3 regions of the Streptococcus sp. ELY_137 genome follow, and region 2 is predicted to be linked to each of the others. Evidence: predicted binding sites of a transcription regulator. Region 2 holds the regulator's gene; each other region holds the start of a gene.

Region 1 (11,105 bases), on a different contig from region 2:
CATCAGCCTGGCCGTAATAAGTTCCGAACCGAGCTGTAAAGCCTAGCTCTTCAATCAATTCACGGCTGAGAGCCTGAAGATGGTCTTCACCCTCTTCAATTTCACCCCCCGGTAAAAACCAAGCGCCGTTAGGAGCTTGCACCAAGATAATTTTTGTCTGGTTTGGATTAGGTATGACAGCATAGACACCGTAACGGCTAACGTAGTCTTTACCAGTAATTTTTTCTCCATAAGTAGGGTTAGTCATTCTATTGCCTCGTCTCTAATTAGTTTATACTGATTATACCAAGAAAACGGCCTGAAAACATTTCAGACCGTTTAAGTTTTACAATGATTTATTCTGCAAGGGAAGCTTCTTCCTTAAGGGGGGAATCTTCATCCTTCTTAGCCCCCTTGATAGTGATTTTACCATTAGAAGTCATGACAGCCTTGAAATGCTTTTCATTTGGATTATCGAGATAAAAATCGGTAATCGCATCTTCAATATGCTCCTGAATGGTACGACGCAAAGGTCTCGCCCCCATCTTAGGATCATAGCCAAGATCAACTAATTTTTCTTTAACCTTAGCTGTGACATCAAGATGGAGTCCATTGGTAGCTAGACGATTATTAACATCTTCCAGCATCAAATCAACAATCGTCAGTAAGTTTTCCTTACTGAGGGCTTGGAATTCAACGATACCATCGAAACGGTTCATAAATTCTGGACTAAAGAAGTTACCCAACTCTCCCAGAACGGAATTAGTACGACCCTCACGAGCCGCTCCAAACCCGACTGAAGCTTCCACTTTACCAGTACCAGCATTTGAAGTCATGATGATAATAGTATCTTTGAAGCTGACTGTACGGCCTTGACCGTCTGTCAGACGACCATCATCCAGCACCTGCAAGAACATATGCATGACATCTGGGTGAGCTTTTTCGACTTCGTCTAAAAGGATAAGCGAATAAGGATTGCGGCGAACTTGTTCAGTTAATTGACCAGCTTCTTCGTAGCCAACGTATCCTGGAGGAGCTCCAACTAGCTTAGCTACGGCATGTTTTTCCATATATTCAGACATGTCGAAACGGATCATACTGTCGGCAGAACCAAAGAGTTCAATCGCCAACTGTTTGGACAGCTCAGTCTTACCAACGCCGGTTGGGCCGACAAAAAGGAAACTACCAATAGGACGATTCGGAGCTCCCAGACCGACACGGTTACGGCGAATGGCTTTGGCAATCTTATCAACAGCAGCATCTTGACCGATAACATGAGATTTCAAATCATCTGCTAGGTTGACCAACTGAGATTGCTCTTTTTCTTTCAAATCACCGACAGGAATATTGGTCTTTTCTTCCACAATTGCTTCGATATGCTTTTCAGTGATAACCGGAATATCTTGATCCGATAATTGCTGAGCCTGCATTTCTTTATATTTAGCAATTTGATCGCGGAAATAGGCTGCTTTTTCAAAGTCTTCTTCACGTGTAGCCTGTGCCTTGAGATTTTCCGCCTCAACTAAACGCTTGTCGATATCCTTAGGATCGACAAAGTTGAGTGTTAAATTCATCTTGGAGCCGGCCTCATCCAAAAGGTCAATAGCCTTATCAGGCAAGAAGCGATCTTGGATGTAGCGGTTAGAAAGAACGGCAGCCGCTTCAATAGCGTCATCTGTGTACTTAACATGATGATAATCCTGATATTTAGGCTGAATACCGCGTAAAATCGTAATGGTCTCTTCAACAGACGGTTCGTCAACCTTAACTGGCTGCATCCGTCGTTCAAGTGCAGCATCTTTCTCAATAATTCGATATTCATTGAGCGTGGTAGCTCCGACTAGTTGCAGATCACCGCGGGCAAGAGCCGGTTTCAGGATATTGCCTGCATCCATACTGCCATCGGTTGTTCCTCCAGCCCCAACAATTTCATGGATTTCATCAATAAAGAGAATCACATCTTGGCGCTGACGGATTTCTTCCATCAACTTTTGCATGCGTTCTTCAAATTGCCCTCGGATACCTGTTCCTTGTACTAGACTGACAACATCCAAACGGATAACCTGTTTGTTTTGTAGTTTCTGAGGAACATTGCCATCGACAATTTTTTGAGCTAAGCCCTCGACGACAGCAGTCTTACCTACACCGGGTTCCCCGATCAAAACCGGATTGTTTTTTGTCCGACGGTTGAGGATTTCAATTACTCGCACGATCTCTTGGTCGCGCCCAATAACAGGATCAATATCACCGCGACGGGCAATGTCTGTGACGTTAATACCAAATTCCTCCAAGATTCCTTGAGGTTGCTGAGGTGCTTGGGGCTGCGGACGGCGTCTGCGGTTGTTGCCGCCTCCACTGTTGTTGCCATTTCCATTGCCGCCTGATCTACCAGCTTCTGTTTGAGGAGCGTTAGGCAGTTCTTGGTTAAAGGCGCGAAAATTGTTTAAATCACCAAAGAAATCATCAAAGAAAGAATCCATGGATTGGTTAGTGGGGTTACTATTGAGAATATTTTCTGGATCGGCTTTCATAATCTGGTAGCAGTTCTGGCAGAGATCAATCTGCTTTTGCTGCCCGTTGACATTTGTGTATAGATGTATGCTAGCATCGTTAAGTTGACAATTTTGACATAACATAGGATTACCTCCAATCTGACTGATTTGGCCTTATAGTCAATAAAGGTCAAATTCTATGATGTTATTATAACACTCATGACTTAGAAATCAAGTAAAAAGATTATAATTTTAGCAGAGGAAGAGTGAGAGTGCTAATTTTATAAAAATGAATAAAATACAGTTTATTCTTGACAAAAACGCAAAATATTATAGAATTATTGTATAAAAATACAAAAGAGGTAACCATGGCAAAATCATTTTTAAAAGAAATAGACTTCACAAAACAGGAACTGCTAGATTTAATTACCCAGTCTGCTAAGTTTAAGCAGCTCAAAAAGGATAAGGTTCCTCATAACTATCTAGAAGGACAAAATATTGCTCTCATTTTTGAAAAGACTTCTACTAGAACACGTTCAGCCTTTACAGTGGCAGGACAAGATTTGGGAATGAACATTACCTATCTAGGTGCTGGTGAAATCCAGCTGGGTAAAAAAGAATCAATTATTGATACAGCCAGAGTTCTCGGTTCTATGTTCGATGGCATCGAATATCGCGGATTCAGGCAGGAAGATATTGAGACCTTAGCCGTCCATGCCAACGTTCCAGTTTGGAACGGTTTGACAGACACCTGGCATCCTACCCAGATGATAGCGGACTTTTTGACTCTGACGGAGCACTTTGGCAGCCTTGATGGTTTGAGTATCGCCTACCTAGGAGATGGCCGCAATAATATGGCTAATTCCCTTCTGGTAACATCAGCCATTCTCGGTGTCAACTGTACCATTATTGCCCCCAAAGACTTACAGCCTAGTAAGGCTATCATTGATTTAGCACACCTGCACAATACAGGTGCTGTATTAAAAGTGACGGATGATGTGACAGACGTAAAAGGGGTCGATATGATTTATACGGATGTCTGGGTGTCCATGGGAGAAGAAGTCGATTTTAAGGACAGAATTGACTTGCTCCTGCCTTATCAGGTCAACAAAGAGCTGCTTGATTTGGCTGATAATCCTGATCTGATTGTTATGCACTGCTTGCCAGCTTTCCACGATACCAATACCGATATTGGTTATAGCATTTACGAGCAGTACGGTTATAGTGAATTAGAGATTACCGATGAAGTCTTCCAAAAGTACAGCTCGGTTATCTTCCAAGAGGCGGAAAATCGTATGCATGCTATCAAAGCAATTCTTTACCAATCCTACCAAGAGAATTAATAATGTAAAAATCACAGTGATTTCCGGCTTTTCATCTATCTCAATCTTTTACTTTATGGTAAAATAGGGATAGTTAAAAACATTATGATGCAAGAGTTCCTGAAATTCATACGATATTTTGCGGATTTGTATCTTAGTTAAGGAGAATCTACATGGAATCACATTTGGTGAGAATTATTGATCGTCTGAATTTGATGACGACAGATGGAGGCAACTTAAAGAGGAATTTTGAACGTGACGGCCTCGTTGTTGCAGAAGTTTCTTTTGCTAACGACCCCGAAAATGGCCCTGTTTTCACATTGCGTGATATTAAGGCGCGTGAAACCTACACCTTTGACAGCATTGACTTGATTGCTATGGAAATCTATGATCTGCTCTACTAATTAAAAACAAAATAGAAATTAAAAAGATAATTGAATTGATCTTCAGGAGTTGGATTTAAAATCTAACACCTCGGAGGTCTTTTTCTTATCTTTAAACTAGCCTTGCCTGCTGTTCAAATCCAAAAGCAGGGGCCTGTGTGTCCAGGATAAAATTTTTCGGCACCTATAATCTCTTATAATAGCTCTGTGCAGTGATCAGTTGGAAGCTCCGCGTTTCGGTTTTTAGTTCCCTATTTTATTAAGTCTGCTGGACTATTAAGGGAGTAAAATGGAGTCAACTTTACTGATCCCTAATCCTAGTTTTGCTGTGAATCTCTCACTCTACTAGCCAATATAGGCTTTCGATAGTCCGAATAATCTTTAATTCCTTTTTAATAGGGAGAACTAATTTTATAAACAGATATTGTATTATTATTCATTTTATGATAGAATTGGTTATAAAATTATTGATAAGCAGCTAAAATTTAAAACATATCTAGCTGGCCTTTAAGAATGGCTCAAAGCCGTATAATAGGAGTAAATCTGTGAATTTTGATTTTTCGTTTTTACCCAAATATTGGGGTTACTTTAACTATGGCGTGATTGTCACCATCATGATTTCTATCTGTGTCGTTTTATTTGGAACCATCTTGGGTGTTCTGGTGGCCCTTGCCAAACGCTCGCACATCAAGTTACTGAACTGGCTGGTTAGCTTTTATGTCTGGGTCTTTCGTGGAACACCTATGGTTGTTCAAATCATGATTGCCTTTCTTTGGATGGACTTTAAAAATGCACCGTCAATTGGTTTTGGTACGGTTGAGTTAGACTTTTCCCGCTTGATTCCAGGTATTATTATTCTGTCTTTAAATAGCGGTGCCTATATTTCAGAAATCGTTCGTGCTGGGATTGAAGCAGTTCCTAAAGGTCAGACCGAAGCGGCTTATTCGCTGGGAATTAAGCCAGCCAAGGCAATGCGTTACGTGGTGTTGCCTCAGGCTTTTAAAAATATCCTGCCTGCCTTGGGAAATGAATTTATCACCATTATTAAAGACAGTTCACTCTTGCAGACTATTGGTATCATGGAATTGTGGAACGGCGCCCAAACGGTCTTAGCGACAACCTATATTCCACTGGAACCCCTCTTGTTCGCTGCTTTCTACTATTTGGTGCTGACAACTATTTTGACAGCTGGACAAAAGTCACTTGAAAACCGTCTTGGGAAAGGACAAAAATAATGACAGATACATTGATTAGTATTAAAAATCTGCATAAATATTTTGGCAATAACGAAGTTCTCAAAGGAATAGATTTAGAAATTAAAAAAGGAGAAGTTGTTGCCATCATCGGTCCGTCGGGATCAGGGAAATCTACTTTCCTGCGTGCCATGAACCTGCTGGAAGTGCCGACTAAAGGAACGATCAGCTTTGAAGGTGTTGATATTACAGATAAAAGGAACGACGTTTTCAAGATGCGTGAGAAAATGGGAATGGTGTTCCAACAATTTAACCTCTTTCCTAATATGAATGTACTGGAAAATATTACTTTAGCACCAACGAAAATCAAAGGACAGTCTCGACCTCAGGCAGAAGAAAAAGCCTATGAATTACTGGACAAGGTTGGACTGAAAGATAAGGCCAAAGCCAATCCAACATCGTTATCAGGAGGTCAGCAGCAGCGGATTGCAATTGCACGCGGTTTAGCCATGGATCCAGATGTTCTCCTCTTTGATGAACCCACATCAGCTCTCGATCCCGAAATGGTTGGGGAAGTGCTCGCTGTTATCCAAGACTTGGCTAAGTCCGGTATGACCATGGTTATCGTCACCCACGAAATGGGATTTGCCAAAGAAGTCGCAGATCGTGTTATCTTTATGGATGGCGGTGTCATCGTAGAAGAAGGGAGTCCGCAGCAGGTTTTTGATCAAACAAAGGAAGAGCGGACCAAGGACTTCTTAGGTAAAGTCTTATGAGAGTTTAGTAAGTAGGAGAATAGAGAAGGACTCAATTTCCCTCGTCTTTCTATTTTACCGCTGGGATAAACAGAAAAAAGGCAAGTTCTTATAACGCGTTTGTATAAAGAGGCTGAGAATTTTTATCTTGGCTTTTTTTAATTGTATTAGTTACACAGCTGGTCGATGCTAGGCAAGTTTTCTTATCATATTTTGATTGTGACTTCTTTTTCTGAGGATTCATTATCAATGGAAAAAACGTATTATGCTCAATTTATAGTTGAAAAGTATTTTACAGTTTAAATCTGGAATAAGAACTGTTAAGAGCACCCTATTATAACCATTCTAATCTATTGAAAACAGGCGAATTTACAGCTTTTCTGTGCTATAATAAGGACAAATAAAACTAGTATTTATATTGGTTATTAAAGCACTCCAAAGACTCTGTGAAGCCGTTGTCTAAAAATTAGAAAGCTGCGATAATGGGAAAGGAAGAAATGATTACTGAGCAATTAGAGATTCTGGTTACCTTGCTTTCCTTTGGGTCTTTCATTGATGCCTTGCTTTGCGAGCTTAATTTCCAACTTCTGATCAGCTACTGGATAAGTAGAGCGGTTTTGCGACACGATATTTGGTTAGTTGATTTAACTAACCAAATGGTGTTAGCAAGAGGGGAGCCTATTAACCCTAGTACTTGGTCTTTGTTATCTGCGGAGCGCTTAGATAATAAGCTTCTGCCATAGCTTAATAAAAGGAGAACAAAACTGTGATTTTGCAAGAAGCTAAACTTAATATTCCTTACCAAATCATCAGTATTGACTTGCCTAAGGATAGTTTACGTCACCTATCTAATTTGGGACTCAAGGTTGGTACTCAGTTGGAACTGATCTCTAGGACTAAAAGCAGCGCTATTGTACTTTTAAAAGCTAACCGTCTAGCCTTTGATGCTTCAATTCTGAGTTGCATTGACGTAGCTGAAGTCCATGAGGACACCAGCATCTTGCCCTTATCAGAATTACAGGTTGGTGAGTCCGCTTATATTGCTAATATTTTTGCGCTTAATGAGGCCAAACGGCGCTTGATGGACATGGGGTTAACCAAGCATACAAAAGTTCATCTTCGAAAGGTAGCTCCTCTGGGGGATCCTATCGAACTTACTGTACGGGGTTACGAACTTACTCTTAGAAAATCAGAAGCTCAAATGATCAGTGTCGTTAGAATTAAAAATTAGAATGGCGGTGAGATGATGATAGAAGTAGCTTTAATTGGCAATCCTAATAGCGGTAAAACCAGCCTTTTCAACCTACTGACAGGAACTAGCCAGCGCGTTGGTAATTGGCCAGGGGTAACAGTTGAGCGAAAGAGCGGCCAAGTAAAACAGTTGCGGCAGGTTGCTGTTCAGGATTTGCCTGGAATTTATTCCATGTCTCCTTACAGTCCAGAAGAGAAAGTGGCGCGTGATTACCTCTTGAGCAACCAGCCCGATGCTATTCTAGATGTTGTTGATGCGACTAATTTGGAGCGCAACCTTTATTTAACGACTCAATTGATTGAAACTGGTATTCCTGTCACTATTGCCCTTAATATGAGTGATATTCTTAAGGGACAGAAGAAAACTATAGATCTGGAAAAACTGTCCTACCAGTTGGGAGTCCCTGTCATTGCGACCAGTGCCTTGAAGAATACGGGCGTGGATAAGGCTATTAAAAAAGCTTGTCAAACGACCAAAAGCACAGTTGAAACTGTGCAATACCCTACTTACGATGACAAGTTTGAAGCGGCTCTCGCTCAAATTGTGGACGTTTTAGGTCAGACGGTACCGGAGATGTCCAACCGATTTTATGCCATAAAGCTTTTTGAACGTGATCAGTTGGTTCAAGATGAACTTGATCTGTCTCCTTTTCAAAGGAAAGAAATCGATGAAATTATCAGGATCACAGAGGAAATCTTTACCGAAGATTCTGAGTCTCTGGTCGTCAATCAGCGCTATGCCTTTATTGAAAAAGTTAGCCAGATGGCCCAGAGTCAAAAGGATGATTTCAAGCTCTCTTTATCAGATAAAGTTGATAAGGTTATTACCAACCGAATTTTGGCCTTGCCGATTTTTGCTGCAGTGATGTTTTCGGTTTATTACCTATCTATCCAAACGGTAGGAACCATGGGGACTGACTGGGTCAATGATGTCCTTTTTGGTCAGTATGTCCCTGATGCTGTGGCAGCTATCTTACAAGATTTAAAAGTGGCTGATTGGCTTCAGTCGCTGATTATTGATGGCATTGTTGCCGGTATCGGAACGGTCTTAGGATTTTTACCGCAAATTTTTGTCCTCTTTGTTTGTTTAGGGATTTTAGAGGACATTGGTTATATGAGTCGAATCGCCTTTGTCATGGATCGCATTTTTAGACGATTTGGACTATCCGGTAAATCTTTTATTCCTATGCTAATTTCGACTGGCTGTGGCGTGCCGGGGATTATGGCGAGCCGAACCATTGAAAATGAACGGGATCGTCGTATTACCATCATGACAGCAACCTTTATGCCCTGTTCTGCTAAATTATCCATTATAGCCTTGATTGCTGGAGCCTTTTTCCCGCACAATCCTTGGATTGCACCGAGTGCCTACTTTATGGGGATGGTGGCCATTATTCTATCGGGAATAGCTCTCAAAAAAACCAGTGTTCTGGGAGGCTATACCAGTCCCTTTATTATGGAGTTGCCAAGTTATCACCTGCCCAAGGTCAATGCTGTTTTGCGCTATGCTTTAGGAAAAGCAAAGAGCTTTGTCAAACGAGCTGGGACCATTATTTTTAGCCTGACAGTCTTAATTTGGTTTATGTCTTCCTATAATTTTGCCCTTCAGGCAGTCGAAACTGAGAATAGTATCTTGGCCGGCCTCGGTCGCTTATTGGCTTGGATTTTTACACCGTTGGGCTTTGGCAACTGGCGGGCGACTGTTGCAGCGATCACAGGACTGGCGGCCAAAGAAACGGTTGTCGCAACCTTTGGAATTCTCTATCACAATCCTGATGCTACAGAGACCAGTCACGCTCTGTGGACTAGTTTACGGGGAGACTACACAGCATTGGCAGCCTACTCTTTCTTAACTTTTAATCTCCTGTGTGCTCCTTGCTTTGCCGCTATTGGTGCTATCAAGCGGGAGATGGGCAATCTCAAATGGACCCTACTGGCTATAGGCTTTCAAACAGGATTAGCCTACTTGGTCAGCCTAATTATGTATCAGTTTGGCTTGGTTCTGCTATATGGAAAAGCGGTGACTTCCTGGACAGTCATAGCAGCTGTGCTTCTCGCTTTTATGAGTTACTTCATTCTAAGAAAACCGCGTCAAGTCAAGGAGACTGTTATCACCTTGGAATCTTTGCCGTTGGCACAAGAACAATAATCGAGGAGGTATTAAGATGTCAACAATTATCATTGCCAGTTTAATTGTCCTAGCAATGCTAGGCGGTATTAGGCACTATATCAAACAAAAAGGTTCCTGTGGTGATTGTGATTGTGCCTGTCCGATCAAGGATGAGATGCATAAAGTTGCTAAGACTAATCACCATTTATCTTAATTGAATAAGATAGGAGTACTGAAATAAGGCGTAGTTTACCTAGGCCTTTTTTGGTATAATAAAGAAAAGTACTTATTGATAGTAGGGAGAGAACAATGTCAGGAAAATTAATTGATGGTAGAGCCCTAGCTCAGAAAAAGCAAGCTGAGTTAGCCGATAAAGTTGTTCAGTTTAAGTCGGAACATGGCTTTGTGCCAGGCCTAGTTGTGATTCTTGTAGGGGATGATCCAGCTAGTCAAGTTTATGTACGTAATAAAGAACGGGCAGCTCTGGCAGCGGGATTTAGAAGTGAAACCCTTCGTTTGTCTGATGCCACTAGTGAGGAAGAGTTGCTCGAGTTAATCGCTAAATATAATCAAGATCCAGCTTATCACGGGATTCTGGTTCAGCTGCCCTTGCCCCATCATATCAATGATAAACGTGTGATTTTAGCTATTGACCCTCACAAGGATGTCGACGGGTTTCACCCTATGAATACAGGCCATTTATGGTCAGGTCGACCGTTGATGGTGCCTTGTACACCTGCTGGTATCATGGAAATGCTGCGCGAGTATGAAGTAGACCTAGAGGGTAAGACGGCAGTCATCGTCGGGCGTTCTAATATTGTTGGTAAACCTATGGCTCAGCTCCTCTTGGGTAAAAATGCTACAGTAACCCTTACTCATTCGCGAACCCGTCATTTGGCGGATGTTTGCAAACAGGCAGATATTTTGATTGTAGCTATAGGTCAGGGCCAATTTGTAACCAAGGATTTTGTCAAGGAAGGAGCAGTAGTTATTGATGTCGGGATGAATCGTGATGACGATGGTAAGCTCATCGGTGATGTGAAATTTGACGAAGTTGTAGAGCTAGCTAGCCTCATTACTCCCGTTCCAGGGGGTGTTGGTCCCATGACCATTACTATGCTTCTCGAACAAACTTATCAAGCAGCGCTAAGAAGTGTGACACTATGATTATTGATGACATATTAGCAAGGAAAATAATACAGCCCCGTCCCCTTAAGAGTCATAAGGGGACTTTTGGCCGTGTCCTCCTTATCGGCGGCCTCTACCCTTATGGCGGGGCTATCATAATGGCAGCCCTAGCAACTGTCAAGAGCGGAGCAGGTTTAGTCACAGTTGCAACTGATCAGACCAATATTTCTGCTTTACATGCCCATTTACCAGAAACTATGGCTTTTAATGTGACAGACAGAAAACGATTGACTCAACAAATTCAAGCTGCAGACCTTGTTTTAATAGGTCCAGGACTGGGTGATAGTGAGGCAGGCAAAGCAGCCTTAAGTGCTGTTCAAGCTGTTGCCCGCGCAAATCAGGTATTAGTAGTAGATGGTTCAGCGATCGATTTATTGGCCGAACAAAGTCCGATTAGTTGGCCTATCGGTAAGCTAATCCTAACGCCTCATC
Region 2 (11,105 bases):
TCAGAATGTTGAATACCTTGATAAACGAAGCCCTTAGCTATCCTTACTGCCTCGAAAATCTCCTTGCCAAGAACCAATTGGCTAGCAATACTAGACGCGAAGGTGCACCCTGCTCCGACATTGTTTTTGTCAAGCACAGGGTAATCCAAAACTCTAAAATCTTCCCCATCGTAGAAAAGATCTACAGCTCTCTCAGAATCCAAGCGACTGCCCCCTTTAATAACAACTGTTGGAGCACCAAGTTGATGAAGAGTCTTAGCTGCAGATTTCATATCTTCCAGTGTCTTGATTTCCTGCTGGGCAAGCAACTCGGCTTCTGATAAATTCGGAGTCACTATAGTGATATTAGGGAAAAATTTTAATAATTCATCACGCAGTGCACTGACTGCGACATCGTGTTTTTCCTTACAGACCAAAACAGGGTCTAAAACGATTGGTATTCCCTTGTGGTCTTCTATAAATTTCAGTGCTTGGGTGGCAATGGCAGTATTTGGCAATAATCCCAGTTTAATAGCTCCAAAGGCAACAGGTTTCAGGCTATCCAACTGTGCTTTAAAGACCTGTCCATCTGTCGCAAATACCTCAAAGCCTTTTTCTGTCATAGCTGTCAAACACGTTACTGCCACAAAACCACGCAGGCCATTAGCTGTATATGTATTGAGGTCTGCGTAAAGACCACCCCCGCTAAATACGTCGTTTCCCGAAATAGCCAAAACATTAGTCATCATAGATAATCTCCTTCAGATAAAGGCCGTTGCCAGCAGCTGTTGGCCCAGCCAAATTACGATTCTTCGTTTCTAATACTGTCCTAACCTGATTTACAGGCATACGCCCATTGCCAATTTTCAAGAGAGTTCCTACCATATTGCGCACCTGCTTATAGAGGAAGCCATTACCAGTAAAAGTAAAAACTAAAAAGCCAGTCTTGGCATCAACCGTCACCTCTGCCCTTGTAATCGTTCTCACCTTATTAGTCACCGAGCTCCCTGAAGCTGTAAAGCCAGTAAAATCATGGGTGCCCACTAAATCTTTGATAGCTTCCTGCATAGCAGCCAAATCGATAGGATAAGGATAGTGCGTTGCATAGGCCCGCATCATAGGATTTTTAGGACGGCCAATGTCAACAAGAAACTCATACGTCTTACTATGCTTATGATAGCGAGCATGAAAATCATCAGTCACTTGCTCAACACTAACCACATCAATATCTTCAGGTAACTGAGTATCCAACCCAAACCTCAGCTTTTCTTCATCACGAACCTGAGGTAAATCAAAATGAATGACTTGCCCATAGGCATGAACGCCACTATCCGTTCGTCCAGCTCCATGTACCTTTACAGGAAAACCACTGTTTAGTCGCTGCAAAGTTTTTTCTAACTCTTCTTGAACTGACCGTTCCTTAGTCTGCCTCTGAAAGCCCGCAAACAGGGTGCCATCATAAGAGATAATCGCCTTGTATCTTACCATAGCCTTATTTTAGCATGATTAATCAGTCTCGCCCAGAGAAAAAGAGTCAATCTGTCCCCGGACAGATTGAACCTATAAAAAAACTATTCCATTTTATGTAGGAACAGCTACATTCGGGAATAGTTTCTTTTGATTTTGATAACTTAATGACCTTGTTCTAAATATCTGCCCTTTGATTATAAATCTATTCAGCATCAAAGGCGTCTTTAACCTTATCAAAGAATCCTTTTTTCTTAGGTTGAATACTGCTTTCGCCGCTGGCTGCTGCAAAAGCCATCAGGGCCTCTTTTTGTGCCTCATTAAGCTTAGTAGGAGTGACAACATTAATCGTTACATGCTGATCCCCCTGACTGCCCCCGCGCAGACGAGGAGCTCCTTTACCCTTGAGACGGAAAGTTTTACCCGTTTGAGTACCTTCAGGAATCGTCATTTCAACATCACCATGGACTGTCGGTACCTCAACAGTATCTCCAAGAGCAGCTTGGGCAAAACTGATATTCAAGGTATAGTAGATAGTTGAACCATCACGTTCAAATTTCTTGCTTGGTAAGACATTAATAATAACGAAGAGATCACCGTAAGGACCGCCGTTAAACCCTGCTTCCCCTTGACCTTGCAAACGGATCTGTTGACCAGTTTCAACACCTGCTGGCACCTTAACAGAAACCTTATGTGATTTCTTTTCATGACCACTACCTTGACAAGTCGTACATGGATCCTTAATTTCCTTACCAGTACCATGGCAGACATCACAAGTCACCTGGCGGCGCATCATACCAAGGGGCGTTTGAGTATCTACATTGATCACACCTTGACCGTGACATCGACTGCAGGTCACTGGACTCGTTCCAGGCTTGGCCCCAGAACCATGACAGGTGTGACACTCAGCTTCCCGATTATAGGTAACATCTTTTTCAGCCCCAAAAACCGCCTCTTCAAATTTCAAGTTCAAGCGATATTGCAAATCATCACCTTGACGTGGCGCATTAGGATTGCGGCTAGTACCTCCACCAAAGAAACTGGAAAAGATATCTTCGAAACCACCGAATCCTGCGCTATCGAAACCGCCAAAACCGCCACCGAATCCTGCATTGGCACCGTCTGGTCCATACTGATCATAAGCAGCACGTTTTTGCTCGTCTCCCAAGGTTTCGTAAGCCTCTTGAATATCCTTGTATTTTTGCTCAGCCCCAGGCTCTTTGTTGATGTCTGGGTGGTATTTCTTAGACATCTTACGATAGGCTTTTTTGATTTCATCTTGCGAGGCATCCTTGGACACCCCCAGACGGTCATAATATTCTTGATTGTTCATAATTTATGATACAAAAGGCGTTAAGAAAACCGTATGAAAATAGAAAACTGACGCAGTGTGTCAAACACACTAGGAAGTTTATCTTTTTCACTAGGTTTTTAGCCTGTGTTCGAATAAACGAACTTGTATTCCTTTCTATTGATGTACTATGAGAAAACAGAAAATCCTGATTTTCTAGACGATTTATCTTTTCACACAAATTTTTAGGGCGGGTTCAATTCCTTTCTATAAAGTTTTTTTCTGTGGACAAACTCCTAAGAGACTTAAAAAATAGAAAACTGTCCGATGATTCCTTGCATCTATATAAAGTTTATCTTTTTGGCACAGTCCTTAGTCCGCGTTCAGTTGAGAACACCTGTATTTCTTTCTGTTTAAGCTTGGAAAATCCTTACCGAAAATTGATAAAATCGCTATCAAAATTGCAAAGAAATAATTAGTCAAAGTAGCTGATGGAAGCAGTTTACAGCATGTTTGTGACCTGTCCTCATCACTCTTATAGAGGTGAGACGACGAAATCACAACTCTGCTGATCGATTTTTGCCTTATTCTCAAAAACAGAGGCTGAGTTGCAACCTCTGCAGTTGGTTTTATAGTAGAGTTACTATCTCGCTTTCGAATTTCCACGCTCAGGGTAGAACAGTTCACAGGTCTTGCCACCAGCTCATCATTTTTTGGCTCGTGGGATAAATTGCCCACTGGGTGGGGCGTTTTTGCGACACGAGGATGCAAAATCGATAATATTTTACTGACGAGTTAGTAAGACACCTAAGTTATTCGCTATAGCGACAACTGTTAACTGATGAGCTCTTTAGTATAGTCGTCAGTTTTGGTGGGTTATTTCTCCGTGAACTCCCCATCTACAACATCATCGCCACCATTACCGTTATTGTCAGCTGAGTCAGTTGCTTGCGCACCTTCTGCTCCGCCAGCTGCCTGCTGCTCAGCAGCAGCTTGTTCGTAAAGTTTTACCGCAAGAGCTTGAGCTTTTTCATTGAGAGCTTCAAGTTTAGACTTCATGTCGTCAAGATTGCCTGATTCCTGAGCGGCTTTTAATTCATCAAGAGCTGATTGGGCTGCGTCACGTTCGCTATCGAAGCCTTTGCCTTCAGTTTCTTTAATGGTCTTTTCTGTTGCAAAGATCGCTTGGTCAACTTCATTCTTGAGGTCAACTTCTTCTTTACGCTTAGCATCAGCATCAGCATTGGCCTCCGCATCTTTCATCATGCGATCGATTTCTTCTTCAGAAAGACCGTCATTTGACTTGATAACAATGTGCTGTTCTTTTTGCGTTCCAAGGTCTTTGGCTTTAACCGATACAATACCGTTCTTGTCAATATCAAAGGTTACTTCGATTTGTGGTACACCACGAGGAGCAGCTGGAATATCGGTCAATTGGAAACGTCCAAGTGTCTTGTTATCAGCTGCCATTGGGCGTTCCCCTTGGAGAACATGGATATCAACAGCTGGTTGGTTATCGGCTGCGGTTGAAAAGACTTGTGACTTAGAAGTTGGGATAGTTGTGTTGCGGTCAATCAACTTCGTGAAGACACCGCCCATAGTTTCGATACCAAGTGACAGTGGGGTAACATCAAGAAGCACGACGTCTTTGACATCACCAGTGATGACACCACCTTGAATAGCAGCACCCATGGCTACGACTTCATCAGGGTTTACAGATTTGTTTGGTTCTTTACCAGTTTCAGCCTTAACTGCTTCAACAACAGCAGGGATACGCGTTGAACCACCAACTAAGATGACTTCATCAATTTCTGACAGGCTCAAATCAGCATCAGACAAAGCTTGGCGAACAGGGGTCTTGGTGCGGTCAACAAGATCGCGAGTCAAATCATCAAATTTAGCACGTGTTAATGAGACTTCCAAGTGGAGCGGTCCAGCATCACCCGCAGTGATGAAAGGCAGGCTGATTTGTGTTTGGGTGACCCCCGACAAGTCCTTCTTAGCTTTTTCGGCAGCATCTTTCAAACGTTGCAGAGCCATCTTGTCAGTTGACAGGTCAATGCCATTTTCTTTCTTGAATTCATCAACCAAGTAGTCAATAATCTTTTGGTCGAAATCGTCACCACCTAGTTTATTATCACCAGCAGTAGCCAATACATCGAAGACACCATCGCCCAACTCAAGGATAGAGACATCAAAGGTACCGCCACCAAGGTCAAACACTAAGATTTTTTCATCTTTATCTTGTTTATCAAGACCATAAGCAAGGGCTGCTGCAGTTGGTTCGTTGACGATCCGTTCGACTTCAAGACCAGCGATTTTACCAGCATCTTTAGTTGCTTGACGTTGCGCATCATTGAAGTAGGCCGGAACAGTGATGACAGCCTTTTCAACTTTTTCACCAAGATAATCTTCAGCATATCCCTTGATGTATTGCAGAATCATAGCTGAAATTTCTTGAGGAGTATATTCTTTATCATTGGCAGAAACTTTTTCAGAGGTTCCCATTTTAGACTTAATGGAAATAACCGTATCTGGGTTTGTTACTGCTTGACGCTTAGCGGCATCACCGACAATGATTTCCCCATTTTTAAATGAAACAACCGAAGGAGTTGTACGGTTACCTTCTGGGTTAGCGATAATTTTACTTTCAGTGCCTTCAAGAACGGCAACTGCTGAGTTTGTTGTTCCTAAGTCAATACCAATAATTTTAGACATAATACAAGATACCAAGAACATTGAAACAGTCCAGCGACTGCTATTAACGTTCAATTCCTTTCAAAATTTAAATTATTATTCTTGTTCGTTATTTACTAGTTTTCTGTCATTTCGGACAAGTCAGTCTGTTACTAGTTTGATAGTAAAATCGATACCATTTTGCTATCGAGCTAGTAAGGAGTCTAGGCAATCCGCCATAGCGGTTGCCGTATAATGATGAGGCGTTTTAATGCCCATCATTATTGACTAGTTATACACCACCACCATAGCTGGCCGAAGCAGCCGATCGTGCAGTTTGTAGCCTTTTTGGAAGATTTCTGCAATACTGTCTGCTGGGTGCTCATCGTCAGCTGGTAAGGTCTGCACTGCCATGTGAAAATTGTGATCAAAGCTTTCGACTGTTACTTCTTCCACGCCTTCTTCTTTGAGAGCTTGGATCAGGCTTTCTTGTACCATTTCCAAGCCTTTTTTCACATCATCGCTCAAGCCCTCAACCGCTAAAGCACGCTCCAAATTATCCAAACTAGGCAAAATCGCCTTAGCTAGATCCTGTGAACGATACTTTTGCAGCTGCTGGCGCTCTTCATTGGCGCGTCGCTGAATATTTTGCATCTCCGCGTGAGCCCGCAGATATTTATTTTCAAAATCATCTGCCTTCGCAAGAGCTTCTTCAAGTTCTGATTTTTCAGGAGCCTCTTCATCATTATCGACTACAGTCGCCTCCTGCTGATTTTCTTCATCTTCAGAAACCGTTGTCACTGTCTCTTCAGCAGCCTCTTCGTTTTCTTTTTTAATATCTTCTGACATAATGCCTCCTATTTAATTTACCTCGTAATGATTACTGCTAAGATAGCGATAAAAATCCGCTAACTTCATCGTTAAAACCCGACTAACAATGCTAAGAAGTCCCAAAGTCCGCTGATAATCTACAGTAACAGGCCCCATAAGACTCAAGCTACCGAATCCACGATAAGGGATTAAAAATTTGTAGGATAACTGAGTCAAAGACTTAAGCCCTTGTTGATTTTCTTCAGCCAATCGAATAACATAAGGCTGCTCATCTTGAAATTGTTTTCTAATATCCAGAGCCAACTCTTGATTATTATCAAACAAGCGATAGGTTTTAACATCAGCATATCTGAGGAGATTCTCTTTACCAGATAAGAACAGTTTTTCTACAAACATTTCCTTAAAGATATGTTCAAATAATTCCAAGACATTATCTGTTACCTTGAAATAGCGTTGGACAATCTGCGGGATCTCAGTTCGAATCCGATAATGAATTTCCATCACTGTTTGCCCTAAAAAGCGTTCACATACCAGATTGCTTAAAGTGGCTAAATCCTCATCAAGAAAATTCTTGGGAATAGCAAACTGACTTGTAACAGTATTGGAATCATCAAAAGTCATGACAGCTAGAGCATCGTGGTGACTGAGCTTTACAATATCAAAAGCGCTCAAGCGCTGATTGCTAGGTTCAACATCCAGAGCAACAGCAGTACAGCCAGTCAGCTTTGCCAAAATATCACTAGCCTTTTGTAACAAATCCTCTAATTTAAAAAATTCAAAATCAAAAGCCTTGACGACCTCATAAACATCCGCTTCATCAACACGCTCAAGATTTAACAAATGATTGACATAGTATTGAAAACCTTGACGACTGGGCAAGCGACCACTTGATGTATGAGCTTTTTCCAATAAACCAATTTTTTCTAAAGCAGCCATATCATTACGAATCGTAGCACTGCTAGAAGCAATGTAGTTCTGTAAAAGCTTTGATCCGACAGGTTCATGAGTCTGTGTAAACAATTCAATAATGACGGACAAAATATCATTTTGACGCTGTGTAATCATCCCCGACACCTCCTGTCAGATTTAGCACTCTTATGACACGAGTGCTAACTTATGTTTCTATTATACTGCTCTAAAAATTGATGTCAAGGGAAAAACTCAAAAAATTAGCACTCTTTCAAAAAGAGTGCTAAAAGACTTATTTCTACTGCAATTTGGGCAATAGGTTTAGGAACCTTCCATCCACCTCATTTATCATACTTTGTTAGCTGATGCTTCTGAATAATAGCAGTGAGTTTATCCGCATAATGAGGATCGGGACTAACGCCAGCTTTTTGCAAGGCTTGAACAGCAGTCGTGTATTCCTCAGCTGTTGCTACTGTTGTATAAAGCTGGGTCCCCCACAGTCCAGAACTCAATGCCTCCATATAAGCCGAAAGGCTACTCTGCCAGTCCGTATAAATGGCGTAAGGCTGCTTAACTGTCCGCCATTGACCCGATTCGTAAGACTGAGTCGTTAAAACAATCCTTGCCTGTCCTGATTGTGCTAACATACCTGTATAGTTGTGATAACGCACCGCTAGTAAATTAGAGCCATAGTCAGACGACTGAGCCATCTGGGCAATGATAATAGAAGCTTTGACTCCATACGCTTTGGATAGTTTTTGAGCAGTTGGAGCAACCTCCTTGATAAAAGCTTCCTGACTATAGTGAGATACCACCTTAGTGTTGGCAGCCTTAGTTCTCATGTTAAAAAGCAAGGGCAAAAGGATAAGGGCTAAAACAAAGCCAAAAACAATTATAAAAGGCCGAAATTTTAGCCTAGTTCTCATAAATATACCTCCTTACTTATTTCTTCTTGAGCACTGCAAGGTACTCTTCCAAGCTTAGATCATGCTTCGTCATATATTTGGCCGAGGCCTTACCGACATAGCGGAAATGCCAGTCTTCATAGTCTACGCCTGTTGAGTCACTTTTGCCCTTTTCAAAGCGTAACACAAAACCATATCGGGGGGCCAACTTCTTAATTTGAGAAACAACAGTTGGATTGCTTTCGTTAAGATTGTCAACGGTACTCATATCAATAGCTAAACCTGTCTGATGTTCACTAGCACCTGCCGGCTGCGAATAGGTCTTGACCTTTTCCTTGGCCTCATCCTCGCTCAAACTAGGATCACTGGACATTTCTTGTTTAACATAAGAACTAAAGAGCTCCTCCTGATAGGCGACACTGCGATAGCCTGAAATCAAATGCTCACTGCTATCAATTTGTTGGGCCGCCTCTAAAAAATCTCTAACATTATCAGCAATTCGAGAATCCACCTCTATATTATCCACTGAAGTCAATTCAGGATTAAGTTCTTCTGTAAGATTATCCCGATTGACAAGAATCAGCTGCCAATCGTCTGCTGAAACATTTGGTAATTCTGCAGTTGCTTTAGACTCTTTCATAGCAGATTGATGAGAAGACGAATTGACTTGAGACTGGTGAGATTCTTGTTTATCACGAACATAGGCAACACCAAAAATAATTAGCAGGGCAGCGATAAAAGCTACCAAGAGATTGCGATTACGACTTTTCATACACTTCCTTTTCTAACAATTCTCTGCCTTTTTGGCGATAAGACATATCACCGATAGCATCAATATGAAATCGACCTTCTTCATAAGTCAGCTGACAAACACTGCCATTATCTAGAGCTAGACTGCGCGGTAAAGTTGAATCCAGCAGTCCCATCAGTGTGCCGATAGTCATACCGTGGCTAACTACGATAGCATCACCACCCCCTTGACTCTCAACTTCCTTAGCAATATCGGTAAATCCCGAAAGGATCCGTTCCCTCAGCACATCCCAAGGCTCAGCCCAGCCTGCTGTATCAACGGCTAAAATAGCATCAGCCATATCCTTATATGTCAGCTCTTCAACAGGCTTATCAAAAACCCGTGGCATAACACCGTTAAAGAGTTCAGCATCATACCCTCCGTCCAAACTACCAAAGCACCACTCACGAATCCGCTTATCCCGCTTATAAGGAATCGTCTCTTGCCCCAGTTCACTCAGGATAATTTCCATCGTCTGTAGAGTCCGGCCACTGTCGCTAGAGTAAGCCGCAGCAAAATGCAAACCGGCCGCTTTCAAGCCAAGACCCAACTCCTTGATTCCTTTTTCTCCATCTTTCGTCAAGGGTGTATCTGACCACCCCTGCGCCCGACCAATTGTATTAAACATGGTTTTCCCGTGACGGGCAATAAATAGTCGTGTTTTTGCCATAATAAGACCTTCTCCCGAGTTTTTTATTATTATACCAAATTTAAGCCAATTAAAACACCTATCAAAAAATAGGTGTCCAATAATTAATTTTTAAAACTATGAATAGGGGCAGGAATCTGACCACCTCTCGCAATAAAATCTGCAGATGATTTCTTGTTGACAGACATAACTGGGGCTGCACCCAACAGACCGCCGAATTCGATCATATCGCCTTCTTTTCCTTTAGGAATAATGCGCACCGCTGTTGTCTTCTGATTGATCACGCCGATAGCTGCCTCATCAGCAATCATGGCCGCAATAGTCTCTGCTGGGGTCTCCTCGGGAATAGCAATCATGTCTAAACCAACCGAACAAATCGCTGTCATTGCTTCTAATTTTTCCAGATTCAGAGAACCGCTTTGCACTGCTGCAATCATCCCTTCATCCTCCGACACAGGGATAAAGGCACCGGATAGACCGCCAACTTGGTTGCAGGCCATAACACCGCCCTTTTTGACTTGGTCATTAAGCAGAGCCAGCGCTGCCGTTGTACCATGAGTGCCGACTGTCTCCAGCCCCATTTCTTCAAGAACTCGAGCAACTGAATCGCCGACTGCCGGAGTCGGAGCAAGCGACAGATCAACAATACCAAACTTAACACCCAAGCGCTCCGACGCCAAACTACCTACTAATTGGCCAATTCGAGTAATTTTGAAAGCTGTTTTTTTAACCGTTTCAGCGACAACGTCAAAGCTTTGACCGCGAACTTTTTCCAAAGCACGCTTAACCACCCCTGGTCCTGAGACACCAACATTAATGACAACATCGGCTTCTCCTACGCCGTGAAAAGCACCTGCCATGAAAGGATTGTCCTCAACAGCATTCGCAAAAACAACCAGCTTAGCAGGACCCATCTCAGAAGCTGCCGAAGTCTCCCTGATAATGCGCCCCATATCACGTACTGCAGTCATATTGATACCAGACTTGGTTGATCCGATATTGACAGATGAACAGACAAAGTCAGTCTCAGCCAAAGCTTGGGGAATAGAATTGATGAGAATTTCATCTCCCTTTTGATAGCCCTTTTGCACCAATGCTGAAAAACCGCCGATAAAATTAATACCAATATTTTTAGCTGCGCGATCCAGCGCCTTAGCTAAAGGAACATAACTGTCTGCATCCGTCGCTGCGCCAATGATGGAAATAGGTGTTACAGAGATACGTTTGTTGACAATTGGAATCCCCAATTCAGCTGAAATTTCATCCCCAACTTCAACCAACCTGCTCGCCTTATCAACAATTTTTTGGTAGACTTTTTCAGCAGCTCTACTGATATCTGAATCAATGCAATCAAGAAGAGAGATACCCATGGTAATGGTACGAACATCAAAATTCTGCTCTTCAATCATGGCTATGGTTTCTGTGACCTGCTTAATATCCATTTCCTTACCCCCTTATAAATTGTGCATGGCATCAAAAATAGCAGAGCTTTGAATATTAATCTTAACCTGCAGCCTCTCTCCCAGCGCTTCCAACTCAGAGCGCAAAATAGCAAAGTCCTTCTTCTCTTCTGAAGAAACTATGGCCATCATCGTAAAATACTCATCT
Region 3 (11,105 bases), on a different contig from region 2:
AGGCTTTCTTCATTTGATTGATAATCGTAAGGACGAAAATATTCTTGCCAGCGTCTTCGCAGGATTTACAGAAGGTCGTATTTGGTCCTTTATTCTGACTTGGATTCTTCAATATATCTTCATACTACTTTGGACTTTGCTCCTCATTATCCCTGGCATCATCAAAGCTTACTCTTATGCTATGTCTATCTATATCGTTGATGATCTTAAACGACAAGGAAAAAAACTAACAGCTACCGAAGCCATCACCAGATCCAAGCATTTGATGAAGGGACACAAATGGGAACTTTTCGTCCTTGATCTCAGTTTTCTTGGTTGGTGGCTCTTAGCAACCCTAACCCTTGGAATCGGCTATCTCTGGCTCTACCCTTACATCCTAGCGACACATGCTGAGTTCTACCGGACTCTCATTGGTCAAAATCCAGCTGCTCTAACGGATTAAAAGCTACTCCCATATTGAAAAGAAAAAACGGAAGGTTCAGATGAGCCTTCCATTTTTATAAGTTAGTGAGGAATATAATTCATTCATCATAGCAAGCCAGCCTAATCTTTCAGCCAATTATGATAGCTAGAAAGCCTTTAACGTTACAGTACAAAAAAGAGACAGCTGATAACACTGTCTCTTTAGAGTTAGCAAGAAGAGTCTGGGACAAAAATCCAGATCCATTAGCATTATCCTAGATTTACCAGATCGACGCAGTGGTTGGGAGTAAGACTTGTTGGTATAGCCAACAAGTCTTACTCCCACACAGTTCATTAGGTGCTTTATCTTCAATGAACCGCTGCTGATTGGCGGTCCTTATCTTGGGGCGCTTCCCTATCTTTAGGCGACTCCTTAAACAGTCCACTGGACTGTTTAACTACCACCTAAGTGATAGCTCCAACAGTCTGGGGATAGACTGCCAAAGCCTGCCACCTAAAAACAGGAAAGTGGCAGAGCCCTGAGCCTTAAAATAAGAGAGCGAGGAAAATCAAAATCGTGATTTTACCTCGATTTACTGATTGAGTCCCACTCTCTTAACCAGCCAGCTCCTTTGCTACTTAGATAGGTTGTCTCTATTACATCATGCCACCCATCATACCTGGATCCATAGCTGGTGCTGCCGGTGCTGATGACTCTTCTGGGTGATCAGCGACAACAGCTTCAGTTGTTAGAATGAGGCTAGCAACAGAAGCTGCATTTTGCAGGGCCGAACGGCTAACTTTGACAGGATCAATGATTCCTGCTTCAACCATATCTACCCAGCTTCCATCGGCTGCATTAAAGCCTGTACCAACAGCGCTAGCTTTAAGTTTTTCGATGATAACGGAACCTTCATAGCCAGCGTTACGGGCAATTTGACGAACGGGTTCTTCAAGCGCACGCAGAACAATGTTACGGCCAGTTGCTTCATCCCCTTTCACATCAAGAGAGGCAACTTTTTCAATGACATTAACAAGGGCTGTACCACCACCGGCAACGATACCTTCTTCAACGGCAGCGCGGGTTGCATTAAGGGCGTCTTCAATGCGAAGTTTCATTTCTTTTAATTCTGTTTCAGTCGCAGCACCAACCTTGATAACTGCAACACCGCCAGATAATTTTGCCAACCGTTCTTGCAATTTTTCACGATCAAAGTCTGATGTTGTTGTTTCCAATTGTGATTTGATCAAGTTGACACGCTCTGTAATGGCAGAGGCTTCGCCAGCTCCTTCAACAATCACTGTTGAATCTTTGTCAATAGTGATTTTAGCAGCCTGACCAAGAGAAGCAATGCTGGCATCCTTGAGTTCCAGACCAAGGTCTTCGGTAATGACAGTACCACCAGTCAAAACAGCAATATCTTCCAACATAGCCTTGCGGCGATCACCAAAACCTGGTGCTTTAACCGCAACAACATTAAAGGTTCCGCGAATCTTATTTAGAACCAATGTAGGTAAAGCTTCTCCATCAACATCGTCTGCGATAATCAAGAGCGGGCGGCTGGTTTTAAGTACTTCTTCTAAAAGAGGAAGAACATCTTGGATATTTGAAATTTTCTTATCGGTAATCAAGATATAAGGATTATCCAGATCAGCAACCATCTTTTCATTATCGGTTACCATGTATTGAGAAAGGTAACCGCGATCAAATTGCATCCCTTCAACAACGTCCAATTCAGTTTCCATACCACGGGACTCTTCAATGGTGATGACACCGTCATTGCCAACTTTTTCCATAGCTTCTGAAATGTATTCACCAACTTTTTCAGAACGTGAAGATACAGCAGCAACTTGCGCAATAGCTTCTTTACCAGAAACTGGTTGAGCGATAGCTTTTAAGCCTTCAACAGCTGTTGAAACAGCTCTTTCGATACCGCGACGGATACCGATTGGGTTAGCTCCTGCTGTTACATTTTTAAGCCCTTCGCGAACGATGGCTTGGGTTAAAACAGTGGCTGTAGTTGTTCCGTCACCTGCAATATCATTAGTTTTTGAAGCAACTTCTGAAACTAATTTGGCCCCCATGTTTTCAAAATGGTCTTCTAGTTCGATTTCCTTAGCAATAGTTACACCGTCATTCGTAATCAAGGGTGAACCAAAGGATTTTTCCAAAACAACATTACGACCTTTAGGGCCAAGCGTTACCTTAACAGTATCTGCCAGCGCATCAACCCCGCGCACCATAGCAGAACGGGCATCGGCTGAAAATTTAATATCTTTTGCCATAATAGTTACTTTCCTACTTTCTAAAGTTTCTATTTATAAAATTATTACAGACATGGGGCAGCTAGCCGATTAGGCTAATACAGCTAAAATATCTGCTTCACGAATGATTGAGACCTTGTCATCACCGTCTTTGACGTCAAGACCAGCTCCATTTTCAACGAGTACTTTATCACCCGCAGAAACGCTTGGAGCAACGAGTTCTCCTGTCAAGGTGCGACTACCCTGACCAACGGCTACAACAGTCGCTGTTTTAGTGGCTTCATGAGAGCCGCCTGCTAAAACAAAACCACTTGCTGTCGTTTCTTCTACTTCTTCAAATTTTACAACAATACGATCACCTAATGGCTTCAACATAATAAACCTCCAATATTTTTTAGCACTCTAATATCTTGAGTGCTAATTACACTTATCATTGTATCATTTGGTCAAAAATAGTCAAGAAAAAACTCTGTCTTCCGACAAAGTTTTTGTTTTATTTTGCTTTTGCCCGAGTCATCTTTTCTTCAAAGTCATCGATAACTTTTTGGACATTAAGGCGCCCCTTGTAAATACCGTAGCCAAAGAGCAGCATTCCTAATACTCCCAAGATAATCAGGACAATACCGATAATACGAACGACGAGATATGCTGAAAGCAGATAAACTAAGATGATACCAATGCTAGCGATGAGAAACATCAGCGTAAACCAACGTCCTAGATTTTCAATCATATGCTTTTGGTAGGCAATCTCCTTCTCATAACCGGTGATAAATTCTTTTTCTGTCAGCATAAGCGCTCCATTTTTTGATTTAGTATTTTAATCCTGGATCGAAGAAGCCTGTCAGGACACCAACAAGAGCAAGAACTACTAAGAGCAGCATAACTTTAATTGGCGACATATTTTTCTTAGCCATCAACCACCAGCAGAAAACGGTAATTAAAGCTGTTAACAAGCCTGGATAAACACCATCCAACTGGTCTTGCAACACTAAGAAAGCTTTTCCAGAAGAATTCTTCAATTCAAAGGCTGTTTTAATAGGAACCCAAGTTGCAGCTACAGCACCGACAACCATACCACCAACAATAGCTACGGCTTTACGGATAGCTTGTCCTTGGGGGCCAACCAAAACTTCAACTGCCTTATCCCCAAGTTCATAACCCTTGAAGTAGGCAAAACGCATACCAAAGTAGGCTAAGAGATTCCAAACCACAATATAGAATATCGCACCGACCGGCGAACCGCCAGTTGACAAGCCAAGGGCAATCCCTAAGATAATTGGAATCAAAGTACCGACAACAAGGGAATCACCGATACCAGCAACGGGTCCCATCAAACCAGCACGTAGACCATTGATAGTTTCATCATCAACACCATCTGAACCATTCGCACGAGCTTCTTCCAAGCCAGCTGTTACCCCAACAATAAGGGAACCAAGTTGTGGTTCTGTATTGAAGAAGGCCGTATAGGTCTGCATAGAACGCGCTTTATCATCTTCATTATCGTAAAGCTCTTCAACGATTGGCAGCATAGAGGTTAGGTAACCAAAGGTCTGCATATGCTCTTGTGAGAAGCAGGTTAAGTTCCCATAATACCAATGATGGAAGGATTTAGTTAGTGTTTTCTTTGAAATTTTCTTTTGAGCCATCTTAGATATCCTCCTCATCGTCATCAAATTCTAGATTATCTGCACCAGCTACTGCTGTAGCCTTAGCGTTTTTAGCCATTTCTAGTTCATAGAACAAGACCGCAAAGATAAGGGAAATGACTGCACATGATACCAAGTTCAATCCCAATGATGCTGCAAGGGTAAATCCAACAAAGAATGGGATAAAGTCAACTGCCTTATCAACAATTTGTTTCAAAAGAATAGCAATCCCTACACATGGGAGCAAGGAACCTACCGTAAAGAGGGTCTTCATTGGAATACCGTCCAATGGCAGTGCTTCTTTCAACGCCGTAACTGCGCTTGCTCCTAGTTTACACATAATTAGCGTCGGAATGAATGAAAAGATGATATGGGAGACCCAAGGAAGGCCCCAGTCTACTGCGTACAGTTTTTTATAATCTCTCTTTTCAACAGCTCTCCAGCCGATGTGCTGCCATACCAGGTTCATAGTAGCTGTTCCGTAGAAAAGCACGGTACCAATAGTACCTACCAAGGTCCCCATTGATTTTGCAAGATTAGCTGCATCAGCTGAATTAGCTGACAGTCCTTGTGAGTGAATAGCAACCATCGCCAAAGGAATACCAATATAAGATACCGCACGAACATCAGCTGATACAGTACCACCAGGTGTTACCAAGGCGATATAAACAAGCTGCATAGCAACCCCACAAACGATACCTGTTTTAAGGTCTCCAAGGATCAGGCCACAGACCAGACCTCCGACTAAGGGACGACCTAAAGTGTAGTTACCAATGGTGGTACCACCGAGGCCAGGCATGGAAGACAAACAGGCAAACAAGCCAAGAATGGCTGCTTGTAACCAAGAAATTGTCATAATATTTCTCCTTTATTTAAGATACTAAGAGCGTTAGCGAGCAAAGGCAAAATAGCAGGTTCGACGAAGAGTCGCAGGACTCTAGGAGAAGCTGTCTTTTTGACACAGCTCGCAGCTCGTGTTCAATTAGCAAGATACAAAGGGCATGAAGAAATCTGTATAAAAAATAGGAAACGGACGCTGTGTCGTAAAGACACAAGGACGTTTATCTTTTTTACTAGGATTTTAGCCCGTGTTCAGTTAACAAGATGCTAAGACGTTACGAGAAAACTGGCGACAATCGCCTTTCTCTTTATCACCAGACAAAACTGCTTATAGGCAGTTTCTACAAAGTTAGTAAGGTAGATAGGTAAGCCATCATAACGATTGCCGTAGTTTACCCAGTATTTCAAAACCTAGACAAGCCTTCTACGTTAATAACCAAATTGTGATTTAAAGTCTGACCAGTAGCCGATAGAAACATCTGGTAGGAGCTGGAATTTCACCTTGTAACCAGCTTTCTCAATCTCTTCAATAGCATCGGCCTCTTCTTGAGTGATTGACTGGTTGTTACCAAGTTTGACAGCACCGGGGCGATCATTAGCTGGACCGACAATAATTTCTTTAATATCATCTGGTACAAAGCCTTGATCCACCAAAATTTCCTTCATATCGATAGGATTCTTAGCGATAAGGAAGTAGCGGCTGTCAGAATCTGTTACTTTTTTAGATTTTTGCGCAAAAGCTTCTTTGGTCCAAACAAAAGTTTTCTTATCCGATGCTCCCTTGTAAGCTTGGATTAATACCTTATTATTGGCAGCTGCGTCATTTACCGCAATCAACCCATCGCATGGGTACTCTTTTGCCCAACGTGTTACAGTTTGACCGTGAATCATACGGTCATCGATACGAACAAATGAAATTGACATGTTCTTCTCTCCTCTTAAAATAAATTTAGCCTAAGGCTAGTTATAATTACAATAAAATGGTTAGCAAAATTGCTAAATATAGCATTTTTACCAGCTAGAAAGACTTGAAGTTGACCATCAAGCACTACTAACTAAATGTCATCATCGTCGTCAGCATCATCATCACCAGATACTTGGAATTGCTGAAGAGCTGTTGAAGCTTCCGATAGAATATTTTCTGCCAGAGCTTCCCCTTCCAGCATATCCTTCATGACAACAGCTGTTAGAGCCGCTGTTAAGTTCATTCCGCCAATGACCAGCGCTGTATCCAATTTTCCTTTTTCGGCCAAAACATTTAGGAATGTTGTCAGGGGACTACCGCCGACAATATCCGCTAGGACAACAAACTCATCCTGCTCATTTGTCTGAGCTTCCAAGCCTTCCTTGATTTGACTAGCAAAGTCATCAACTGACTTACCATTCTGCAGACCAAAAGCTAGAACTTGATCAATCTTATCGCCAGCAAACATGGCCAACGAGGTTTTCAATCCCTCGGCCAAGCCACCGTGACTGACTAACACCAGATACTTCATAAGACCCTCCTTTTATTGTCTTTATTTTACAAAAATTGGAAACGCTTTTACATTGTTGTTTGTCACATCATACGATTAACACTTGTCACTCGTGCAATGACATTTGTCACTTAAAAAGAAAAAGTGTTGGGAAGACAAGATTCTAAGACGCTTGTCTTCCCAACACTTTTATTTGTAGTTTACTTACGCTGCTAATAGGCCGCAGTCCCTCATTGAACGAGCGTTTTTAATTGGTTTTAATTATTGGAGATTAGTCTAGTTTTTGCCTACTGGTTCAGCTTATCCTGAATTGCCTGTAAATCATCGTCCAAGCTGTCCTCCGATATGGACTGAGCTATGAGGTAATCAGCCTTGTCTAATATCTCCTGGGTGGTTAGAGAGCGAGGTTCAACACGCGAGTGTGAGAGCATAGCTGTCAAATTGTCGGTAGTAAGAGCGTTACCACCGAGGCTACCCTGATTAAAAAGCTTAGTCATAGAACTGCTTGTTACCACGGATTTCTTCACAGAGGCTCCAGGAGAATTCTTCATTAGTTGGCTCTGATGTTCATTCTCAACCAAAAGTTTCATAAATTCCCAAGCTAGACTTTTATGACCGCTCTTAGATGAAATTCCAAAAAGGGAGGTCTGGAGCTGATTAGGAATTACTCTGGAGGATTTTACGGGCATGCGAACACAGGTCCACTCAAAAGAGGAATATTTGGCAACATGATAAGGGTAAGGTTTATAGGTCCGATATTCCGCCAGAGTCATGGGCATAAAGGCTACATTCCCTTTATCAAAATCTTTTGAGGTCAATTTGGTTGTTCCAGATAGCTTATCCAGCTTAGTATAATAGTCTAGTGCCGATTTGATTTGGGGATTGTTGATGGAGACTTTTTGTGAGTTGTCAGCGGCGAAAATAGACAGCCCGTAGGCTGATACTGCATCCCGCCAACTGTATTCGGTCACTCCAAATTGGTCAAGATTACCATCCCCATCACTATCCTTAGTCAACCTTTTACACAGCTGATAAAACTCTTCCAAGTCCCAACCTTCTTCAGGAATCCTGACACCCGCCTGCTTGAGTAAATCCTTGTTAATACAAAGCATCATGACATTATTTTCATAGGGCAGACCATAACTTTTGCCTCGGTATTGACCAGCTTTGAGACTGGATTGATAAAAATCATTGGTATTGAGCTTCTTAAAATAGGGGCTGAGATTGAGAAGAGTCTGGTTTTGAGCTAAAGAGCTAAAATTGCCATCAGGAACCATAAAGATATCAGGTGTCTGCCCTAGAACGATCTTGTCTGACAGCCAGTCAGCATAATCATCCTTATCAATACCGCTTTCATAAGTCACCTCAACATTAGGGTGCTCCTTTTCAAACCTAGCAATAACATGATCCATCAAGCGAGTCCCTTCATCACTGGGGACATTCCAACTGCTATCTGTATAGAGTCCCAACTCCAAGTGAACAGTATGAAAACGGCTCCAGTAAATCAGGCTGACCACCCCTAAAAGGAGGGAAAGCAGCAGCAACATCTGCCAGTGAAGCTTCTTCCACTTATGTTTTACCATATATCTAATCCTCAAAATTTCTGGTTGTCGCACCTGTTTGAACAGCCCAAATAGCCAGCTGGGTTCGGTCACGCAGGGAAAGTTTGGAGAGGATATTAGATAGATAGTTGCGAATGGTCCCTTCTGACAGATAAAGTTTTGTCGCAATTTCTTTATTGGACAAGCCAAACCCAACTTGCTGGATAATTCGCCATTCAGCTTTAGATAAATCAGCTACCTGATCATCTTCTACCTGAATACTCAAATTTGATTGGGCCATCTGCGAGAACAGCTTAAACACCTTAGTTGCAATATCTGGATTGAGCATAGATTTGCCATCGTAGACAGTAATAATTGCTTTATAAAGCTCCTGTGTTGATACTCCCTTTAAGAGGTAGCCCGAAGCACCAAACTTAAGTGCACTAAAAATAAAATCATCATCATCAAAGGTCGTCAAGATAATAATTTTAACATCTGGATACAGTTCTTTTACCCGCTGAGTACACATAACACCGTCCATTTTAGGCATGCGAATATCCATTAAGATAACATCAGGACGCTCGGAGGCAATAGCTTCTAAAACTTCAAAGCCATTGCTAGCCGTTCCAACGACATCTATATCTTCGTGGGCTGACAGAATAATTTGAAGGGAGTCGCGGATCAGCTCCTGATCATCTGCAATCATCACCTTAATCATGAATTTGTCCTTTCATTCTCGGTATAGTAATATGAGTTAAAAAGCCTTGGCTGCCATCATAAGAGATACGGCCGCCAACCATGCTGAGCCGTTCCCGCATCTGCATAAGACCATAGCCCATATTGATATGCTCGCATCCTTGGCCATCATCGTGAATGACGATACGGTAAGAGGTATCATCCTGATAACATCGAATAGTGACTATGCTGGCATGACCGTGGCGCAAAGAATTGGTGACCGACTCCTGAATAGCTCGAAAGATAATGTCCTCGGTTGTGACATCTAAGTCAACATCTCCCCAGTCGTAGACAAAATCAATCTGCAAGGAGGATAAACTTTGGTACTCCAGCAACATATTTTTGAGTGCTTCTTTCAGTGTATGACCTTCCAAAGCCCCCGGTCGAAGTTTATTAAGAGAGCGACGGACATCCTGAATACTATTGCGCACGACTAGAGACATCTTATCGACTTGTTCCTTAGCCTTATCAGGGTTCAAATCAATCAGCACCGAGACAGCGTCCATTCCCGACGAAATTCCTGTCAAAGCATGACCTAAGGTATCATGGATTTCGCGTGAAATCCGCTTGCGTTCACGATCTTCGGTAATTTTTTCCGTTAGATCTGCGTAGGCATTCAGATCCTCATTAATTTTAGCAATTTCCTGCAGTTTTTCCTGCATTTCCTGACGTTCCTTGGCACTAATAACAATGTAAAAAATAAAAGAACCGAAAAAAGCAACAAGATTAAAGGAATAGAGAAGGTTTTTGACTAGCTTAAAACCAAATTGTGTCTGTTCCGAATAAAATTCTAAGTAGGTGTCCAAAGAAGGAATCTTGATAATACTGGATAAGACATCTGGATCAGAGATGAGAAGCATAAGCGAACTCATAAACAGCACTGCTGCCCAGCTGCGCTTGCGCTGCAAAACAGTATAGTCTAAGCTAAAAAAGATATCTAAAAACACTAGCAGAAAAATACCATTATAAGAATATTGGAGAGTCTTGAAAACTGCTAGCATCACTAAAAACTCTAGCAGAATCAATCCAGCTGCTAAATTGAAATTAGCCTGCCCTTGGCGCTCTCTGAAATAGATAACCCCCACTAAGCACAGGTAGAGACCTAGAGAAAGAAAGAAGACGATACTAGGAGGTTGAGGCACTATTTCTAAGTTTTCTAACAAGGATTGGCTCAAATTGTGGGCTACAATGTATTTACTCGTCAAAAGGTAGGTCATACCAATGTTCCAAATTGCAAAAAAATTGAGTACAACAAGACTGTAGCGCGCTAATGTTATGACACGTTGACTCGTCATTATTCCCACCCCGTCAAATTATAATCAGCTATGTTGTCTTTATCCACCAGCTTTACAGGAATGGTAATCCTTTTTTTGACCTCATGTCCCTCTAAAAGCTGATAAACAGCGTCAATACTCTTATCAGCCATCTGGGTTGGAAATTGGGCTACACTGACTAAATGGCTGTCTCCTCTAGCAATCAGAGATTTAACATCGGGAGAGCCATCAACACTGTAGATCATTTTGGACTGAGAAAGTTTGAGGTTCTCCTGAGCAGCCAGTGCACCGATAGCACTGCGATCGTTGATCGCCATGATCGTGTCAATTTGAGGATTCTCCGTTAAGGCCTTGGCAGTCAGAGGCATAGCTAGCTCCGTCTGACCTTGAGCATTGGCATCTCCGACAATATGGTAATCCTTGCGGCCTGATATAGTGTCCTTAAAGCCCTGAAGCCTTTCATCTGCTGAATAGGTCCCCTCATGAGCCAGGAGGTAAATATTAGCCGATGACTGACTGACCATTAAGCGTTTGCCTAGTATGACACCGGCTTGATAGTTATCTGATACCACTGTGGTATCAGCCAAATCATCAGCTAGCTGACTGTCGACTACCACTACTTTAATACCCGAGCGTTTGGCTTGTTTTACAGCCGATAACAGTTGCTTATCATTACCATTAACAGGATTGATGATAAGCGCATCGACATCTTGTTGGACAAATTTTCTCACCTGTTCAGCCTGCTTATCGCTGCTTAATACAGGATTTCTAAGGAGCAGGACATCACCCTTTTCATCGGTTACTTTTTTTATCTGCGAATTGAGATAGCTGTAAAAACTGTTGTTCATGGTCATAAAGGTGACCCCAATCCTTTTTTGCCCCTGAACAGCTGGCTGGTACTGATAGTAGGCATAGGAAATAGCTATA

Evidence for each region. The regulator HrcA, encoded in region 2, represses chaperone genes, less so after heat shock. The targets are predictions, from matches to a motif close to TTAGCACTCNNNNNNNNNGAGTGCTAA.
Region 1: a site for HrcA is predicted at 2,724-2,750, ahead of AC4HAO_RS05390 (ATP-dependent Clp protease ATP-binding subunit). Genes of this name have one in related genera too.
Region 3: a site for HrcA is predicted at 3,062-3,088, ahead of groES (co-chaperone GroES). Genes of this name have one in related genera too.

What each region holds. Positions count from the first base shown of each region.
Region 1 covers NZ_JBZFUL010000005.1:87,889-98,993, forward strand. Annotated here, with positions in the region: gene AC4HAO_RS05385 (NUDIX hydrolase) at 1-247, opposite strand, end outside; gene AC4HAO_RS05390 (ATP-dependent Clp protease ATP-binding subunit) at 336-2,615, opposite strand; gene argF (ornithine carbamoyltransferase) at 2,840-3,814, shown strand; gene AC4HAO_RS05400 (DUF1797 family protein) at 3,967-4,197, shown strand; gene AC4HAO_RS05405 (amino acid ABC transporter permease) at 4,722-5,411, shown strand; gene AC4HAO_RS05410 (amino acid ABC transporter ATP-binding protein) at 5,411-6,145, shown strand; gene AC4HAO_RS05415 (hypothetical protein) at 6,607-6,867, shown strand; gene AC4HAO_RS05420 (ferrous iron transport protein A) at 6,891-7,355, shown strand; gene feoB (ferrous iron transport protein B) at 7,371-9,524, shown strand; gene AC4HAO_RS05430 (FeoB-associated Cys-rich membrane protein) at 9,541-9,699, shown strand; gene AC4HAO_RS05435 (bifunctional methylenetetrahydrofolate dehydrogenase/methenyltetrahydrofolate cyclohydrolase) at 9,795-10,652, shown strand; gene AC4HAO_RS05440 (NAD(P)H-hydrate dehydratase) at 10,649-11,105, shown strand, end outside.
Region 2 covers NZ_JBZFUL010000011.1:32,634-43,738, reverse strand. Annotated here, with positions in the region: gene AC4HAO_RS08265 (bifunctional hydroxymethylpyrimidine kinase/phosphomethylpyrimidine kinase) at 1-725, opposite strand, end outside; gene truA (tRNA pseudouridine(38-40) synthase TruA) at 718-1,467, opposite strand; gene dnaJ (molecular chaperone DnaJ) at 1,652-2,779, opposite strand; gene dnaK (molecular chaperone DnaK) at 3,614-5,455, opposite strand; gene grpE (nucleotide exchange factor GrpE) at 5,702-6,262, opposite strand; gene hrcA (heat-inducible transcriptional repressor HrcA) at 6,275-7,309, opposite strand; gene AC4HAO_RS08235 (glycoside hydrolase family 73 protein) at 7,495-8,079, opposite strand; gene AC4HAO_RS08230 (M15 family metallopeptidase) at 8,096-8,830, opposite strand; gene AC4HAO_RS08225 (histidine phosphatase family protein) at 8,817-9,518, opposite strand; gene AC4HAO_RS08220 (PFL family protein) at 9,602-10,939, opposite strand; gene AC4HAO_RS08215 (ACT domain-containing protein) at 10,952-11,105, opposite strand, start outside.
Region 3 covers NZ_JBZFUL010000004.1:170,743-181,847, reverse strand. Annotated here, with positions in the region: gene AC4HAO_RS04920 (DUF975 family protein) at 1-442, shown strand, start outside; gene groL (chaperonin GroEL) at 1,060-2,688, opposite strand; gene groES (co-chaperone GroES) at 2,758-3,042, opposite strand; gene AC4HAO_RS04905 (DUF202 domain-containing protein) at 3,161-3,457, opposite strand; gene AC4HAO_RS04900 (PTS system mannose/fructose/sorbose family transporter subunit IID) at 3,477-4,313, opposite strand; gene AC4HAO_RS04895 (PTS mannose/fructose/sorbose/N-acetylgalactosamine transporter subunit IIC) at 4,315-5,169, opposite strand; gene AC4HAO_RS04890 (hypothetical protein) at 5,421-5,561, opposite strand; gene AC4HAO_RS04885 (PTS sugar transporter subunit IIB) at 5,583-6,077, opposite strand; gene AC4HAO_RS04880 (PTS sugar transporter subunit IIA) at 6,209-6,649, opposite strand; gene AC4HAO_RS04875 (ABC transporter substrate-binding protein) at 6,916-8,211, opposite strand; gene AC4HAO_RS04870 (response regulator) at 8,216-8,887, opposite strand; gene AC4HAO_RS04865 (sensor histidine kinase) at 8,880-10,199, opposite strand; gene AC4HAO_RS04860 (substrate-binding domain-containing protein) at 10,199-11,105, opposite strand, start outside.